4 regions of the Martelella mangrovi genome follow, and region 4 is predicted to be linked to each of the others. Evidence: predicted binding sites of a transcription regulator. Region 4 holds the regulator's gene; each other region holds the start of a gene.
What was found. The regulator PhoB, encoded in region 4, activates phosphate uptake and scavenging genes when phosphate is short. The targets are predictions, from matches to a motif close to TGTCATNNANCTGTCAT.
Positions count from the first base shown of each region.

Region 1: a site for PhoB is predicted at 1,549-1,565, ahead of ABID12_RS06430 (UDP-2,3-diacylglucosamine diphosphatase). Genes of this name have one in related genera too.
Region 2: a site for PhoB is predicted at 2,118-2,134, ahead of olsB (l-ornithine N(alpha)-acyltransferase). Genes of this name have one in related genera too.
Region 3: a site for PhoB is predicted at 1,963-1,979, ahead of ABID12_RS11345 (alkaline phosphatase). Genes of this name have one in related genera too.

Region 1 is NZ_JBEPLY010000003.1:372,895-377,107, forward strand. It holds gene ABID12_RS06420 (NAD+ synthase) at 1-675, shown strand, start outside; gene ABID12_RS06425 (TolB family protein) at 701-1,528, shown strand; gene ABID12_RS06430 (UDP-2,3-diacylglucosamine diphosphatase) at 1,636-2,466, shown strand; gene ABID12_RS06435 (ABC transporter permease) at 2,730-3,890, shown strand; gene ABID12_RS06440 (ABC transporter ATP-binding protein) at 3,901-4,213, shown strand, end outside.
Region 2 is NZ_JBEPLY010000003.1:146,336-150,548, reverse strand. It holds gene mutS (DNA mismatch repair protein MutS) at 1-991, opposite strand, end outside; gene olsB (l-ornithine N(alpha)-acyltransferase) at 1,190-2,065, opposite strand; gene lspA (signal peptidase II) at 2,381-2,869, opposite strand; gene ABID12_RS05330 (TrmH family RNA methyltransferase) at 2,866-3,735, opposite strand; gene ABID12_RS05325 (class I SAM-dependent methyltransferase) at 3,732-4,213, opposite strand, start outside.
Region 3 is NZ_JBEPLY010000006.1:252,248-256,460, reverse strand. It holds gene ABID12_RS11360 (ribonuclease D) at 87-713, opposite strand; gene ABID12_RS11355 (hypothetical protein) at 892-1,269, shown strand; gene ABID12_RS11350 (DedA family protein) at 1,262-1,909, shown strand; gene ABID12_RS11345 (alkaline phosphatase) at 2,039-3,796, shown strand; gene ABID12_RS11340 (hypothetical protein) at 3,870-4,213, shown strand, end outside.
Region 4 is NZ_JBEPLY010000004.1:25,597-29,809, forward strand. It holds gene ABID12_RS06995 (carbohydrate kinase family protein) at 1-858, opposite strand, end outside; gene ABID12_RS07000 (orotate phosphoribosyltransferase) at 899-1,594, opposite strand; gene phoB (phosphate regulon transcriptional regulator PhoB) at 1,858-2,541, opposite strand; gene phoU (phosphate signaling complex protein PhoU) at 2,573-3,286, opposite strand; gene pstB (phosphate ABC transporter ATP-binding protein PstB) at 3,327-4,133, opposite strand; gene pstA (phosphate ABC transporter permease PstA) at 4,137-4,213, opposite strand, start outside.

The DNA.
Region 1 (4,213 bases), on a different contig from region 4:
CTTTCCGACGCCGCTGCCTGCGCAAAGGCGCTCGGCTGCCGTTATGATATCGTCGCCATCGAGGAGCCCGTCAGCGGCTTTCAGGCGGCGCTTGAAAGCCTGTTCGAGGGCACCGAAGAAGGCATTACCGAGGAAAACCTGCAAAGCCGCACGCGCGGCACGATTTTGATGGCGATTTCGAACAAGTTCGGCGCCATGGTGGTGACCACCGGCAACAAGTCGGAGATGTCGGTCGGCTATGCCACGCTTTACGGCGACATGAACGGCGGCTTCAACCCGATCAAGGACCTCTACAAGATGCAGGTCTATGCGGTGGCTGCCTGGCGCAACACCGAGCGGCCGGAGGGCATGCACGGACCGGAGAAAAACGCCATTCCGCAAAACATCATCGACAAGACGCCGTCAGCCGAACTGCGCCCCGACCAGACCGATCAGGATTCGCTGCCGCCCTATCCGGTGCTGGACGATATTCTGGAATGCCTCGTGGAGCGCGAAATGTCGGTGGAGGCCATTGTCGCGCGCGGGCATGATGCCGAAACCGTGCACCGGATCGAGCATCTGCTCTACATTGCCGAATACAAGCGCCGCCAGTCAGCGCCCGGCGTGAAGATCACCCGAAAGAATTTCGGTCGCGACCGGCGTTATCCGATCACCAACCGGTTCAGGGACCGATAGAGCCGATTACGCCGGGGAGGGGCTTATGCGCAGTTCAGTCGAAATCTACGATTTCGCCACGGGCGAACAGCGTGTGGTGTTTCAGTCGGACGCGCTGATCGAAGCGCCCAACTGGTCGCCGGACGGGCGTTATCTGATGGTCAACAGCGACGGTCTGATGTACCGGCTGCCGCTGGAGGGCGCGCCGCGGCTGCAGCAGATCGACACCGGCTTTGCCGTGCAGTGCAACAATGATCACGGCATATCGCCGGACGGAAAGACGATTGCCGTCTCCGACAAATGCGAATTTGGCAAATCGGCGATCTACACGCTGTCGGCGGAAGGCGGCACGCCGAAACTGGTGACCGAAAACCTGCCGTCCTACTGGCACGGCTGGTCGCCCGATGGCGCGCGTTTTGCCTATTGCGGTATTCGTGACGATGTCTTCGATATCTACACGATTGCGGCCGACGGTGGCGATGAGACCCGGCTGACCCATGGAGAGGGCCGCAATGACGGCCCGGACTACAGCTTCGATGGCGCGTGGATCTATTTCAATTCCTCGCGCACCGGTCTGATGCAGATCTGGCGCATTCATCCCGATGGCACCGGGCTGCAGCAGGTGACTTTCGACAATGCCGGCAACTGGTTTGCCCATCCTTGCCCGAAGAACGACCGCGTGATTCTGATTTCCTATGCCCCGGAGGTGTTCGATCACCCGGGCGACAAGGATGTGAGGGTGCGCGTGATGGACCCGGACGGCGGCAATCTGACCACGCTGTTCGACCTTTTCGGCGGGCAGGGCACGATGAATTCGCCCAACTGGTCGCCGGATGGCGCGGCCTTCGCCTATGTGCGCTATTTCCCCGTCTGAACAGTTTGCATCGGGCGGCCTGTCATCAAGCTGAAATACGACTCGTGTTTTAAGGGTGCCATCCATGGATGCACAGGGACCGCCGGGGGATATGGCGGGTTGAGGCGATGGAACCCAGACAGTTCAGAACGCTTTTCATTTCCGACCTACATCTCGGGTCGAAGGCCGCCAAGGCCGATTTCCTTCTCGATTTCATGCGTCATCACGAGGCCGAGACCATCGTGCTTGTCGGCGACATCATTGATGGCTGGCGGCTGAAACGCAGTTGGTACTGGCCGCAGCCCTTCAATGATGTGGTGCAAAAACTGCTGCGCAAGGCGCGCAAGGGCACGCGCATCGTCTATATTCCGGGCAATCACGACGAGTTTCTGCGGGATTTTCCCGGCACCCATTTCGGCGGTGTCGAAGTGGCCGAACGGATGATTTTCGAAGCCGCCGACGGCCGCAAATATCTGATCATTCATGGCGATGAATTCGATGTCGTCGTCCGTCATGCCCGCATTGTCGCCTATCTCGGCGACTGGGCCTATGATGCGGCGATTGCCATCAACCGGGTGCTGGCGGCCGTGCGCCGCAAGCTCGGCATGCCCTACTGGTCGTTTTCCGCCTGGGCCAAGCTGCAGGTCAAGCACGCGGTCAATTTCATCGGCGAATTTCAGCGTATCGTTGTCGAGGAAGCGCGCCGGAACGAGGTCGACGGCGTTATCTGTGGCCATATCCATCACGCGGTGATGGAAGACATGGACGGTATCCGCTACATCAATACCGGCGACTGGGTCGAAAGCTGCACCGCCATTGCCGAACATTTCGACGGCACGTTCGAGCTGATCCACTGGCAGAAGATCGAAGGCGTGCATGAAGATGAGGCCGCGGAGACCGAAAGCGAGGATTTCTCGCCGCTGATTCTGGCCGCCAAGGCCAAGGGCAGGGCGGCCTGAGGGAACCTGCCCTTGGCCTTGCAGAAGTGCGGTTCAATAGGTTCTCGTGTTCCTAGAGCCTTCAAAAGACTTGCAATCTCCTCGTCATCATGAAAAGCCTAACAAAGGTCATGATCACGGCGGATCGTCATCACTTTGTCCAGCGACCGGTTGGCCGGAAAGTGTTCCGGCGGAACGCTGAAGAGGTGGAGGGGGTGTTTCCCGCTGTTTTCGCGCCGGAGCCCGCAGGGCGCGACGGTGCGCTGGAAACTGGATAATTGCATTTGCAGAACGCGGACGAAAGCAAAGCCTCCCTGACGGTGGAAACCGGCGACGGCGGAACGGCCAGCACCCTGTGTCTTCGGGGCTATTGGACGGTCCGCAATGCGCGCCTTCTCAGCGGAGAGATAGACCGGCTGCGTGACAGCCTGCAGGGCGCGGGCGGCACGGCTGTGCTCGACCTGTCGCAACTTGAAGGCTTCGACACCGCAGGCGCCTGGATGGTCCGCGAAGTGCAGGCCGAATGTGTGGCCGCAGGCATGGAGGCCACGCTTTCGGGCATGGAGCGCCGTGTTGCCGATCTGATGGAAGCTATTCCCGAGACCTTGCCCGAGCCGGAAAAGGTGTCTCAACCGCGGCCAAGCCTGACGGAGGCTGTTCTTGATCCTGTCGGCAAGTCGGCGGTGGCCGGTGCACGGGATGTCTATCGCGGCGTCGGCTTTTTCGGAGCGCTGTTTCTCGGCGTGAAGGCGCTTCTTTCGCGCGGCGGTGGGGTCAACATGGCCGCGATCACCGCCCAGCTTGACCATATGGGCGTGCGTGCGGTGCCAATCATCGCGCTGATGTCGTTTCTGGTCGGCGCCATCATTGCCCAGCAGGGGGCCTTTCAGCTCAGCTATTTCGGTGCGGAACTGTTCGTTGTCGACCTTGTCGGCATTCTCCAGCTTCGCGAAATCGGCGTGCTTTTGACCGCGATCATGATTGCTGGCCGTTCCGGCAGTGCCATCACCGCCGAAATCGGCGCCATGCGTATGCGTGAGGAAATCGATGCGCTGCGGGTGATGGGTTTTGATCCGGTTTCAGTGCTCGTGTTTCCGCGCATGCTGGCCCTGCTGATCGCGCTGCCTCTGTTGACCATTCTGGCCAATTTCTCCGCTCTTTTGGGCGCTGTGGTCATCCTTGATGTCTATTCGGGGATCACGCTTGAGACCTTCATGCAGCGTTTCCATGAGGCCGTTGACATGGCCGATGTGATTTCGGGCATGCTGAAAGCGCCGGTCATGGCGCTGATCATCGCGATCATTGCCTCGCTTGAGGGCATGAAAGTCGGCGGCAGTGCCGAATCCCTCGGCCAGAAGGTGACGGCCTCGGTGGTGAAGTCGATTTTCGTGGTGATTCTCGCTGACGGAATTTTTGCTATTTTCTACGCGGCAATCAATTATTGAGGAACTGGCGGTGAACCCAGAAACCGAAGACAGGACGGAAGAGGGCAGGCGCAGCATCTTGAGCGTGCGGGGCCTGACCGTGGGATTCGGCGGTCCGACCGTGCTCGAAAATCTCGATCTGGATGTGTATCGCGGTGAAATCCTCGGTTTCGTCGGCGGGTCGGGAACCGGCAAGTCGGTGCTGATGCGCACGGTCTTGAGGTTGAATGCGCGTCAGGCCGGCACAATTTCGATCTTCGGCAGGGATTTCGACAATCTCAGCTATGCCGACAGGCTTTCTGTCGATATGCGCGTCGGCGTGCTGTTTCAGCAGGGCGCGCTGT
Region 2 (4,213 bases), on a different contig from region 4:
TCACCGTCCTGTCGACGGCCTTCAGCAGCGAGCCGTCGCGGCCGCCATTCATGGTGCGAATCAGTTCCAGATTGGTGCGGGTCGCCGGATCGATGAACATCGAGCCCGATCCGCCGTCCTGCTCGGGAATGCCAAGTGCGGGGCGTTCGTTGATCTGGGTTTTCTCGACATAGGCAACGGCAGCGGCAGCGGCTGAAAGCTCGGGCCGCGAGAAACGCCCGAAGCCATCCAGCGTTGCCACTTCGAAAAACCGCGACAGCCGGTCCTTGGCCGTGGCGCTGTCAAACAGAACCGACGGCTGCGGGGCGACTGCACGGCCGAGAAGATCAAACACCGGCCGCAGTTTTTCATCGGCAAAAAGCGCATCGGAGACGATCAGTTCGCGCGGCTCGACCCGCATGATATCGGCGGCGAGCCGGTTTTCCGATGTCGCGCACAGCCGGAAGACACCGGTGGAAATATCGATCCAGGCCAGCCCGTAGGCCGTCTCGCCCTCGCCCTTGACCCGCGACAGCGCCATCAGGAAATTGCTTTCGCCGGGCGCCAGCAGTTTTTCCTCCGTCAGCGTTCCCGCCGTCACAAGACGGGTGACATCGCGCCGGACCACGGATTTCCCACCGCGTTTCTTTGCCTCCGCCGGGTCTTCCGTCTGCTCGCAGACGGCAACGCGAAAACCGAGCGCGATCAGCTTTTGCAGGTAATCATCGGCGGCATGAACCGGCACGCCGCACATCGGAATGTCGCGGCCGAGATGCTGGCCGCGCTTGGTGAGCGTGATCGAAAGCGCACGGGCCGCCTCCACGGCATCGTCGAAAAACAGCTCGTAGAAATCGCCCATACGGTAAAACAGCAGGAGATCAGGGTTTGCCGCCTTGATCTCGATATACTGCTCCATCATCGGCGTTGCCGATGCTCGGCTTTCCTCGGAAATAAGCTCTTCGGTCTTGATGCGGTTATTGTCTGCCACGGTCACTTGCTTGCATATGTTCATGGGGGTTCGCTGCGCCGGAAGCGCCATAGCGGCCATGCTTCCAACACCTCGATTGTCTTTTCATGTGTCACGAAATCGAAGCTGCCGGAAGAGCGCGGCAAGAGAAAGCTGGGCAAAACGTTTGAAGCGCCGCAGTGCCGCGCAAAATTTCACGACCGCACCCCGGCAGCGCCCCTTGCAACAGCGTTTGCCGGCGCTTCAGCTTGCGAAACGCCCGGCGTCGGCACCGTAATAATTGATATAACGGTCGGAAATCGAGGCGATCGGCAGCACCACGAGAACATCTGTGGTGTTGAAGGCATGGTCGACCACCGCACCCTCACCGACCATCGCGCCGAGGCGCAGATAGCCCTTGATCAGCGGCGGCAGGCCCGTCAGCGCCCGGCGACCGGATACGTCTTCCGCGCTCATCAGGTTCATGTCGACGGCAAGTTCGGCGCGGGCCTTCACCGCCCATTCGCCGGTGGCGCGGGCATTGTGATAGAGAAACGAGAGCGCCATGGCATGTTCGGCAGGGTCCGTGCCGTGGAACGATGCGCAGCCAAACATCGCACCGATATTATGCTTCAGCGCATAGGCCCAGTTGCCCTGCCAGAGCAGTTCAACGGTGCGCTTGCTGCGATAATCCGGCAGCACGCAGGAACGGCCGAGTTCCATGAAACGCACATCGGGATGGCGAGCGACGAGCTTGTCGGTCTGATACTCCGAATCGGAATAAAACCCGCCATGCTCCATGGCCACCTCATGACGCAGCAGCCGATAGGTTGCCACGATCTGATCCTCGACATCGCCATCCAGCTTGGTATCGAGCACCAGAAGGTGGTCGCAGATTTTATCCCACTGGTCGAAATCACGCTTGGCCCGCATCGCGTCAGCGGGAAGCCGAGCCTGCATTTCGTCGACAAACACGCGGTAGCGAACCGCCTGCGCGGCTTCGATTTCGCCCGGCGTGCGTGCAATACGGGTTTCCAGTGAGCCGATGCGGCCGAGGATACCTTCCTCCAGCAACGACTTGCTGACCGCCGGCGCGGCGCCGGCGCGTTCGGCAGCCTGAAGAAGGTCGAGCGCTTCCATGGTCATAGCGTGTTCCGGATCGTTCATCTTGGATGTCATAAACCATCTCACTGCGACACGTTCGTGACAGTCGCATCTCGCCGTTATGGAGGTCAAATTGTCCGAAAGAGGCTGTTCAATGTCATCACTGCGCCTCCTTGCATATACCGTTCTGGCATCTCCCTGTGGCCAAAAGACTAGTACATGGCAAGGGCGAGGTCCAGAATCTTTTGTCGCCCCGTCAACACGAAAACGATCCCGCAAGACACAAACGATGTCCGGCAATCTGTTGAAGAAAAAGTATTTTCCGGAGCACTTCGAACGAAGGCGAACACATCAACCCTCGCCGCGCCCCGCTCCCTTGAACAGGAATTCCTGGGCAAAGATCAGCACCGCGCCGACGGTGATGTAGCTGTCGGCAAGGTTGAAGATCGGGAAGGTCCAGCCGCCGACATGAAAGCGGATATAATCGACCACATGACCGTAAATGAAATGGTCGAGAATATTGCCGAGCGCGCCGGCAACCACCAGCGCAAAGCCCAAAAGCGCCCATGTCTGCCCCGGCGCGGTCTTACGCCAGAGATAGATCACGACCGCGACGATCACCAGCCGCAGCCCGACCAGCGCCCAGCCATTGGTATCCGACAGAAGCGAGAAGGCGATGCCGGGATTATAGGTCTTGAAAAGCCCCAGGAACGGCAGGACCGGGATCATCCGGTGAAACGGCAGATAGACCTCGACCGCATATTTGATCACCGCATCGACCAGCAGCGCAATGACCACAAAGGCTGCGGCGGGAACGGGACGCGAAAGCGGCGCGGTCATTGGCCGGCCTCCGGCGGATCGAGCGAGAGGAGATGGCGGCGCGCCTCGTAGAGCATCACCCCGGTTGCAACGGCAAGATTAAGCGAATCAGCCCTGCCCTGCTGGGGAATACGGGCAAGGCGTCCGGCGCCGTCAGCCAGTTCGGCCGGCAGGCCCTGCTGCTCGTTGCCCATCAAAAGCACCACCGGCTTTTTGCTGTAGTCGATGGTGCGGTAATCGACCGAGCCGGCCAGATGGGTGGCAACAATCTCGGCGCCGCTGTTTTTCGCCCAGTCCAGGAATGCGCGCGGTTCGGCGCGGGAAACCGGCAGTGCGAACACCGAGCCCATGGTCGCCCGCACGGTCTCGATCGAAAACGGATCGGTGGTCTCGCCAACCAGGATCACGCCTGCGGCACCGGCGGCATCGGCGGTGCGGATGATGGTGCCGAGATTGCCCGGATCACGAACCCGGTCGAGCGCAACATAGGTTTCGTTTTCTTTCGGGCGGATATCGCCAAGCGGCCGGTAGTGGCTTTCGAACACGCCGACGACCATCTGCGGATTGTCGCGCCGGGTGATCGCCGAAAGCACCTTTTCGGAGACCTCCAGCACCAGGCCGCCGGAGGCGACGGTCTTGGCGGCAACCTTTTCCACCGGCGCCTTGCCCTTTGCGGCCTTGGCATAAATCAGCGTGCGGATCGACCAGTTCAGCTCCAGCGCATCGATCACCAGCTTGAGGCCCTCGGCCATGAAGGTGCCGGTTTCCTCCCGGTGCTTTTTTTGCGAAAGCGCGCGGATATCCTTGATGATCGGGTTGGAAAGGGATGTGACCTCTTTCACCGTTCCCACGCGCGGCGCGCGTCTGTCATCTTTTTCGAAGCTCATTGAGGCAACCACCGCGCATAAAGGGATGTTGAAAGGGCACGACCGGGTTCATTGCCCGAAAGTCCGCCCTCGCGAATAACCAGCTCACCCGATTCGACCACGCCGCCAAAGCCGCGCATCGTCTCCATCATCAGTTCATGAACGGAATAGAAGCTGGCGCGGATCGAATAGGCCGTCAGCACGAAGCCGAGCGCATCCGGTTTAAGGATTGCCCGGCAAAGGTCCAGCATTTTCGGCAGATGTTCGAACAGCTGCCAGACCTCGCCATTGGGCCCGCGTCCGAATTTCGGCGGGTCGGTGAGAATGATGTCGTACTGGTTGCCGCGCCGCTGTTCGCGCTCGATGAACTTCATCGCGTCATCGCATATCCAGCGGATCGGCCGGTCATCGAGGCCGGACAGCGCCTGGTTCTCGCGCGCCCAGCCGATGGCCTTCTTCGAGGCATCCACATGGGTCACCTCTGCGCCCGCAGCTGCGG
Region 3 (4,213 bases), on a different contig from region 4:
CAAGGTCAGATATGGGTGCAGGCATGGAGGCTTTAAAGAGGGCTGACGGAGAATTTGTTGCGGATATGCAACACCGCCTATCCCCTTCAGCTATGGGCGAAAATGTCGGTTTCCTCCCAGCCGAGAAGGTCGAGCTTGGCCCGCGTCGGCAGGAAATCGAAGCAGGCGCCGGCAAGCGCCATGCGGTCCTCGCGCATCAGCCGTTCCATCAGCTTGTCGCGCAGGCGATGGAGATAGAGAACGTCGGAAGCCGCATAGGCAAGCTGTGCATCGGAAAGGGTTTCCGCCGCCCAGTCGGACGACTGCTGCGCCTTGGAAACATCGACTTCCAGCATTTCGCGCAGATTGTCCTTCAACCCGTGACGATCGGTGTAGGTGCGGGTCAGGCGCGAGGCGATCTTGGTGCAGAACACGTTTTCGGTTGTCACACCGAAGGTATAATAAAGAACCGCGATATCGAAGCGACCGAAGTGGAAAATCTTCTGGCGCGCCGGGTCTGCCAGCATGGAGACAAGGTTCGGCGCGTCCTTCTGGCCGGCGGCGATCTGGATGACGTCGGCGGTTCCGTCGCCCGGCGATATCTGCACCACGCACAACCGGTCGCGGCGCGGTATCAGGCCAAGCGTTTCGGTGTCGATGGCAATCGCACCGGTATAGCGCGCGGCATCCTCGGCCGAGATGTCGTTTTTGTGGACGCGGATCGTATCGTTCATCCGTTCTTCTCCATGGGCTTTGTTCCTGCAATCCTGTCGGGTCATAGCGGATCAGAGCAAAAGACGATAGCCGAAAAGACCGACCGGGAGCGATCAACCCGCCGGCGAAGGTGTTGTGCCGGCAGGCCACAGCGGTTATCGGGGAACGGGAAAATCGCACGCGCGAAAGGCTAAAGCGATGAAAAGCAGGATAACATTTCCTCTCCGTGCGCTGTGGGGGCGGCACAGGGGTCTTTGCATCGCCTTCCTGGCGACGGCCTTCATCACGCTTGTCTTTGCCCTGCAGTTCATCTTCTCGGTGTTCTACTGGCACAATCCGGAAAACCGGAATCTCGAACTGAAGGGGTGGATGACGCTTGGCCATGTCGCCGTCGTTCACGACATTCCCGCATCGGAACTTGCCGAAGAACTGGACCTTGCACCCGACAGCCGAAGCCGGCGCATGATGCTGCGCCAGATCGCCCGCATGAAGGGGATGTCGCTCGACGAGCTGGAAGACGAAATCGCCGAAGCCCTCGATGAATACGAGGAAGAAAAGGCCGACGCCGATGAGTGAGCAGCTTCTGGCGCTCCTGCCGGTCTATGGTATTCCGGCAATCGCATTCTCCGTATTTCTGGCCTGCTGCGGCATTCCCTTGCCAACCGCCGTGATCATGCTGTTCGGCGGATCGCTCGTTGCCACGGGCGATTTGTCTTTCTGGGCGATCTACCTGTCCTGCCTGCTGGCCGCCTGCTGCGGCGACCAGGTCGGCTACTGGGCCGGAAGGATCGGCGGAACAGGTTATGTCGAACGCTTTGCCGCCGGCGGGCCGAAGCGGCAGCGCCTTGTCGACAGGGCCAGCGACTATCTTGAACGCCGGGGCATCATGGCGATCTTCTTCACGCGCTGGCTTCTGGCGATGATCGGTCCTTACATGAACCCGGTTGCCGGGGCCGCCGGCATGCGCTGGAAGATGTTCATCACTGCCGCCATTCCCGGCCAGATGCTCTATGTGATGATCTATACGCTGCTCGGTTTCATCTTTTCCCACAACATCTTCGCCGTGGCACAGATCGTCGGCAATGCCAGCGGCTTTCTGGCAGCCGGCGTGGTCACGCTGGCAATCGGCTGGTACATCACCCGCGTCCTTCATTTCTCGCTGAAGCGCAAGCGCAGACGCTACCTGAAACCGCGCGGCAGGCGCCAGCGCCGCTAGCACATACGCGCTGAATGGTGAGCGCGTGCACCGTCATCAAAACGCAGCGAAAACGTCATCTCAGTGTAATGCGGCAGGACTATCGCAAGAGCGCAGCTATTTCCGCAAACCCTGACATGAGAGGTTTTCATGCGCGCACGTCTTGCATTACTCGCAGCCGCAACCTTCCTCGCCGGCGCAGCCAATGCCGCCACCATTTACCCGCTCGACCGCGCCACCGTTCTGGTCGGTTCGCCGTTCGACTTCAAGGTCGAACTGGATCAGGTCTATGAACCCGGGCAGGTCGACGTCACGGTCAATGGCAAGGCCTATGCCGATGTCTTCGGCGCTGATGCCGAATTCGTCGCCGATGAAAAAGGCGAAGACGACGCCAGCCTCGGCTCGGCGCTGATCCTGCGCGATCTTTCGCTCGCCAACCCCGGCGATTACACCGTGGCCGTCAAGGCCGGCGACGAAGAGAAGTCGGTTACCTGGACCGTCTACGACACGCCCTCCGTTGCGAAGGCCAAGAATATCGTCTTTTTCCTTGGCGACGGCCTTTCCGTTGCCCACCGCACGGCCGCCCGCATCATGTCCAAGGGCATGACCGAGGGCAAGGCCGACGGCCGCCTGAGCATGGACGATCTCGACCGCATGGCCTTCATCGGCACGTCGTCGACCCACGCCATCGCCACCGATTCCGCCAACACCATGTCGGCCTACATGACCGGCCACAAGACCCGCGTGAATGCGCTTGGCGTTTATGCCGACCGTACGCCGGACAGCCAGGACGACCCCAAAGTCGAGACCATTGCCGAAGCGCTGCGCCGCCAGACCGGCAAGGCGATCGGCGTCGTTTCCACCGCTGAAATCGAAGATGCGACGCCGGCGGCCACCGTTGCCCACACCCGCAGGCGCGCAGACAAGACCGATATCGTCGGCATGTTCTACGGCATCCAGCCGGAAGTCATCCTCGGCGGCGGCTCCGCCTATTTCCTGAAGTCCGACATTCCCGGCTCCAAGCGCAAGGACGATAACGACTATATCGCCATGTTCGAGGATGCCGGTTACACGGTTGCCACCGACGCCACCTCGCTGGAAGACGTCGCCAGCCAGAACCCGGACAAGATTCTCGGCCTGTTCCACACCGGCAACATGGACACCAAGCTTGATCGCTCCTTCCTGAAAAAGGGCAGCGTCGACAAGTTCTCCGACCAGCCCGGCCTGCCGGAAATGACCAAGGTGGCGCTGGATCGTCTTTCAAAAAACAAGGACGGCTTCTTCCTGATGGTCGAGGGCGCTTCGATCGACAAGATGAGCCATCCGCTCGACTGGGACCGCGCCGTTGTCGACACCATCGAGTTCGACCAGGCCATCGGTCAGGCCATGGATTTTGCCAAAACGCATCCCGACACCATGATCGTCGTGACCGGCGACCATACGCACGGCGTTTCGCTGATCGGCACGATCGATGACGAGGTTGAGGCCGACGATATGCGCGACAAGGTGATGACCTATGACGATGCCGGCTTCCCGAACTACACCGACGAAAACGGCGACGGCTACCCCGACAAGATCGACGTTTCCCGCCGTCTGGCCATCTTCTCCAACAACTTCCCGGACTATTACGAGACCTTCCGCCCGAAAATGGACGGTCCGTTCGAGCCGGCCGTGAAGGACGAAAACGGCAACTACGTCGCCAACGAACAGTACAAGGACGTGCCCGGCGCGGTTCTGCGCACCGGCAACCTGCCGCACAATGCCTCCACCGGCGTTCACGCCGTCGATGACGTCGTGCTTCAGGCCACCGGCCCCGGTTCGGAAGAGTTCAAGGGCTATATGGAACAGTCGGACGTCTACGAAGTTCTCGCCGACGCCTTTGCCCTCGGCACCAGCCAGAAACAGTAAACGCGTTTTTTAAGAAACGGGACCGGGCGGCTTTCGCCCGGTCCTCTCCTGCAACTGCATGGAGGACCACACCGTGACCGACACTTCTCGCTCTACCCTTTCCCGCCGCAGCCTGCTGGCCACCGCCCTGACGCTTGGCGCAGGCCTGGCCTTTCGCTCCGCCCATGCCGCCACTGCCGAACTGGCCTTCGACGATCTTTACGGCGCATTCAGCCCGCTGGGTCTGGAATTTTCCGACAAGGTCAAGAACCTCACCGGCGAAAAGATTTCCATTCGCGGTTTCATGGCACCGCCGCTGAAGGCCGAGGCGCAGTTTTTTGTGCTCTCCGAAATTCCGATGGCGCTGTGCCCGTTCTGCTCGTCGGATGCCGACTGGCCGGACAACATCATTGTCGTCTACCTCGACAGAAAACAGAC
Region 4 (4,213 bases):
TGCGCCCAGCGCCAGGGCATCCGCGATTGCCTCCGGCGACAGCGTTTTGACCTTCTCCTTGGTCAGCAACCCGGCGATATCGAGCGATGCCAGGATACCGGCGTCGAACGTATCGCCGGCACCGACGGTGTCGACCACTTCGACCTTTTCACTTGGCACCTCGACCTTGTGTTCGGCGGTATAGCCGATCGCCCCGTCCGCGCCGCAGGTGATGACGACAAGGCTTGCGCCGGCCGTAATCCAGTGGCGGGCCTTGTCATCGAGCGAACCTGCGAGACCGAACCAGTCCAGATCCTCGTCGGAGAATTTCACGATGTCCGATTTGGCCGCCATGCGCTCGATCCGGGCACGGTGACCCGCGGGATCGGTAATAAATGTCGGACGGATATTCGGGTCGAGCGAGATCACGCGGGCTTCGGCCTCGCGCATCAAAAGCGCTTCATAGGTGGAACCGCAGGGTTCGGGGATCAGGCTGATCGCGCCGAAATGCATGGCCGCGCAGTCTTCGCCGATTGCGGGCAGGTCATCCTCGGTAATCATCCGGCCGGCCGTATTCTCATCGTAAAAGGCATAGCTTGCCGAGCCGTTGACCAGCTTGACAAAGGCGAGCGTCGTCGGCCGGTCGGAAACGGCAACATAGGAATGATCGACCTTCGACGCGTCGAGTTTCTCGCGAATGATATCGCCCATCAGGTCGGACGATATGCCGGAGAAGAACCCGGTCGGTCGGCCAAGCCTGGAAAGCGCGACCGCCGTGTTGCACACGGCACCGCCGGCATAGGGCGCAAATGCCGGTTCACCCTTGTCGGTCTGACGCGGCAGCATATCGATCAGGGCTTCACCACAGCATAAAATCATTCTCTTCTCCCGTTTTTGTTCCCGCGCCTGTCGTCCCGGCCTAGACGATCAGTTCCTCAAGGCCGCCGCGGGCCCGCGACCATTCCATCGGATGATCGAGAAACGCGCCGACGGCATCAAGCGTTGCCTTGTCGGCCAGCTCTTCCTCGCGTGCGACCGCAAGAACGTTCTGCCATGTCGCCAGGTAATGAAGCTCAACGCACCCTTCCCGGAAACGTTTCTCGGCCTGTTCGAAAATATCATAATAGAACAGAGCCATGCCGTGTTCCACCAGTCCGCCGGCAGCGCGGATGGCATTGATGAAGTTGAACATGGAGCCGCCTGCCGTGGTCAGGTCCTCGATCACCAGAACCCGCGCCCCGGCTTCCAGATGCCCTTCGATCTGGGCGTTCTTGCCATAGCCCTTCGGCTTCTTGCGCACATAGATCATCGGCAGTTCCAGGCGATCGGCGAGGAATGCGGCAAAGGGAATGCCCGCCGTTTCACCGCCGGCGACGCAGTCGAATTTCTCGAAACCGGCATCACGCAGCACCTTGGCCGCGGCAAAATCCATCAGCGTGGAGCGGATGCGCGGATAGGAAATCAGCTGCCGGCAGTCGATATAGACCGGACTGACCAGACCGGAAGCAAGCTTGTAGGGCTCATCCGGGGAAAAATGGACGGCGCCGATTTCCCACAGCATGCGGGCCATCAGTTCGCCCATCACTGCGGGGTCGGCAAAACTTGCTCTGCTCATCTCAACAATCCTCTTTGTCTTTGCGCCGTCACGACCTTGCAGGGTGCGGGAGTGACACTCTCTTGCAAGACACAATCTGTCGGCGCACGCCGCCGCCGGGGCGGCCGTTTCCGTTCCGGCCCTGAGTTGAACTGTCGGGGCCGAAAAATCAATCGGAGCCGGTATATTTCATCATGCCGAATGGCATACCCGCCACCATAGCGGAACGCCGGATGGCCGCAATGACGGATATTAAATCGTTTAAAAAACTTTTTGCCGCTGCTCTAGACTTCCATCGAATATCCGGCTCCGCGCACGGTGCGGATCACATCCGGCATCTGCGAGAAATTGAGCGCCTTCCTCAGCCGGCCGACATGCACGTCGACGGTGCGCTCATCCACATAGATATCATGCCCCCAGACACCGTCGAGAAGCTGCGCGCGGGAAAACACCCGCCCCGGAGACGTCATCAGGAATTCCAGAAGCCGGAATTCCGTCGGGCCAAGCCGCACTTCACGCGCCTTGCGGTGAACCCGGTGGGTTTCGCGATCAAGCTCGATATCGCCGCATTTCAGCACGCTGGAGAGCACTTCCGGACGGGCGCGGCGCAGGATCGCTTTCACACGCGCCATCAGTTCCGGCGTGGAAAACGGTTTGACGACATAGTCGTCGGCGCCGATCGCAAGCCCGCGCACCCGTTCGCTCTCCTCACCGCGCGCCGTCAGCATGATGATCGGCAGGCGTTCGGTTTCCGGCCGCATTCGAAGGCGGCGACAAAGCTCGATGCCCGACACCCCCGGCAGCATCCAGTCGAGCAGAAGAAGGTCGGGGACCCGCTCCTGCAGCCGGATTTCGGCCTCATCGCCGCGCATGATGGTCTCGACCTCATAGCCTTCGGCCTCGAGATTGTAGCGCAGCAGAACGCTGAGCGCTTCCTCGTCTTCAACAACTGCTATCTTCGGCACCATTGGGCTGATATCTCCCTCGTCTCAAATGGCTTCAGACATCATCGGAACCGACGGCAGGGGAATTGTCGTCCTTCGGACGTTCTCCCTGCGGCTGGGCGCCTGTCGCGATGTAGTAAATCATCTCGGCGATGTTGGTGGCATGATCGCCGATGCGCTCGATGTTCTTGGCGCAGAACAGAAGATGCGTGCAGGTGGTGATATTGCGCGGATCTTCCATCATGTAGGTCAAAAGCTCGCGGAACAACGAGGTATAGATCGCGTCGATCTCGTCATCACGCTCGCGGATCGAACTCGCCTTGTCGGCCTGGCGCGTGGTGTAGGCATCGAGCACTTCCTTCAATTGCAGGAGCGCCAGTTCGCACAGATGCTCGATGCCGTGGGCCAGCTTGCGTGGCACGCCGGTGCCCTGCACCGAGATCACCCGTTTGGCGGTGTTCTTGGCCATATCGCCGACGCGTTCGAGGTCGGCGGCGATGCGGATGGCGCCCATGATTTCGCGCAGGTCCGCAGCCACCGGCTGGCGCCGGGCAATTGTGACGATTGCCTTCTCGCCGATCTCGCGCTCCGCTTCGTCAAGCGCCAGATCGTCGGCGATCACCTTTTCGGCAAGCTCGGTATCGGTGTTGACGAGGGCGGAGACCGATTCGCTGACCATTTCTTCGGCCAGGCCGCCCATTTCGGAAATGCGGCGCTGGAGGTATTTCAGCTCGTCATCGAATGCCGTCGAGATATGCGAGGGGGCCATGTTCTTTCCTTTCCTGGCTTGAGCGTGCGGCAGCCGCCCCTCAGCCGAAACGTCCCATGATGTAATCCTGGGTCCGCTGGTCCGCGGGATTGGTGAAAATCGTATCGGTATCGTTCTCCTCGACCATATGGCCGAGGTGGAACATCGCCGTGCGTTCGGAAACCCGCGCGGCCTGCTGCATGGAGTGCGTCACCATCACGATGGTGTAGTTCTCCCTGAGGTCGGAAATCAGCTCCTCGACGCGGGCCGTTGCGATCGGGTCGAGCGCCGAACAGGGTTCGTCCATCAGGATCACTTCCGGGCTCACCGCAATGGCGCGGGCAATGCAAAGCCGCTGCTGCTGACCGCCGGAAAGACTGGTGCCAGGCTCGTGCAGGCGATCCTTGACCTCATTGAACAGACCCGCCTTGATCAGGCTGGTCTCGACGATCTGGTCGAATTCCGTGCGGTGGCGGGCAAGACCGTGGATACGCGGCCCGTAGGCGACATTCTCGTAGATCGACTTCGGGAACGGGTTGGGATTCTGGAACACCATGCCCACGCGCGCGCGCAGTTCCACCACATCGATCCCGGAGGTGTAAACATCCTCGCCGTCGAGCGTGACCGTGCCGGTCACCCGGCAATTGTCGATCGTGTCGTTCATCCGGTTGAGCGTGCGCAGAAAGGTCGACTTGCCGCAGCCCGACGGGCCGATCAGCGCCGTGACGGCGTTCTCGCGAATGTTGAGGCTGACATCGAACAGCGCGCGCTTCTGCCCGTAATAGACGGACACCGCCTGACCGGCCATCTTGTATGTGTTTTCGCTCATCGTCTTTTTCCAAGCCTTTTTGCGGTCATATTCATCCATCGCCTACCAGCGCCTTTCGAAACGGCGGCGCAGTATCACCGCCGTGACATTCATGAAGATCAGGAATGCCAGAAGCACGA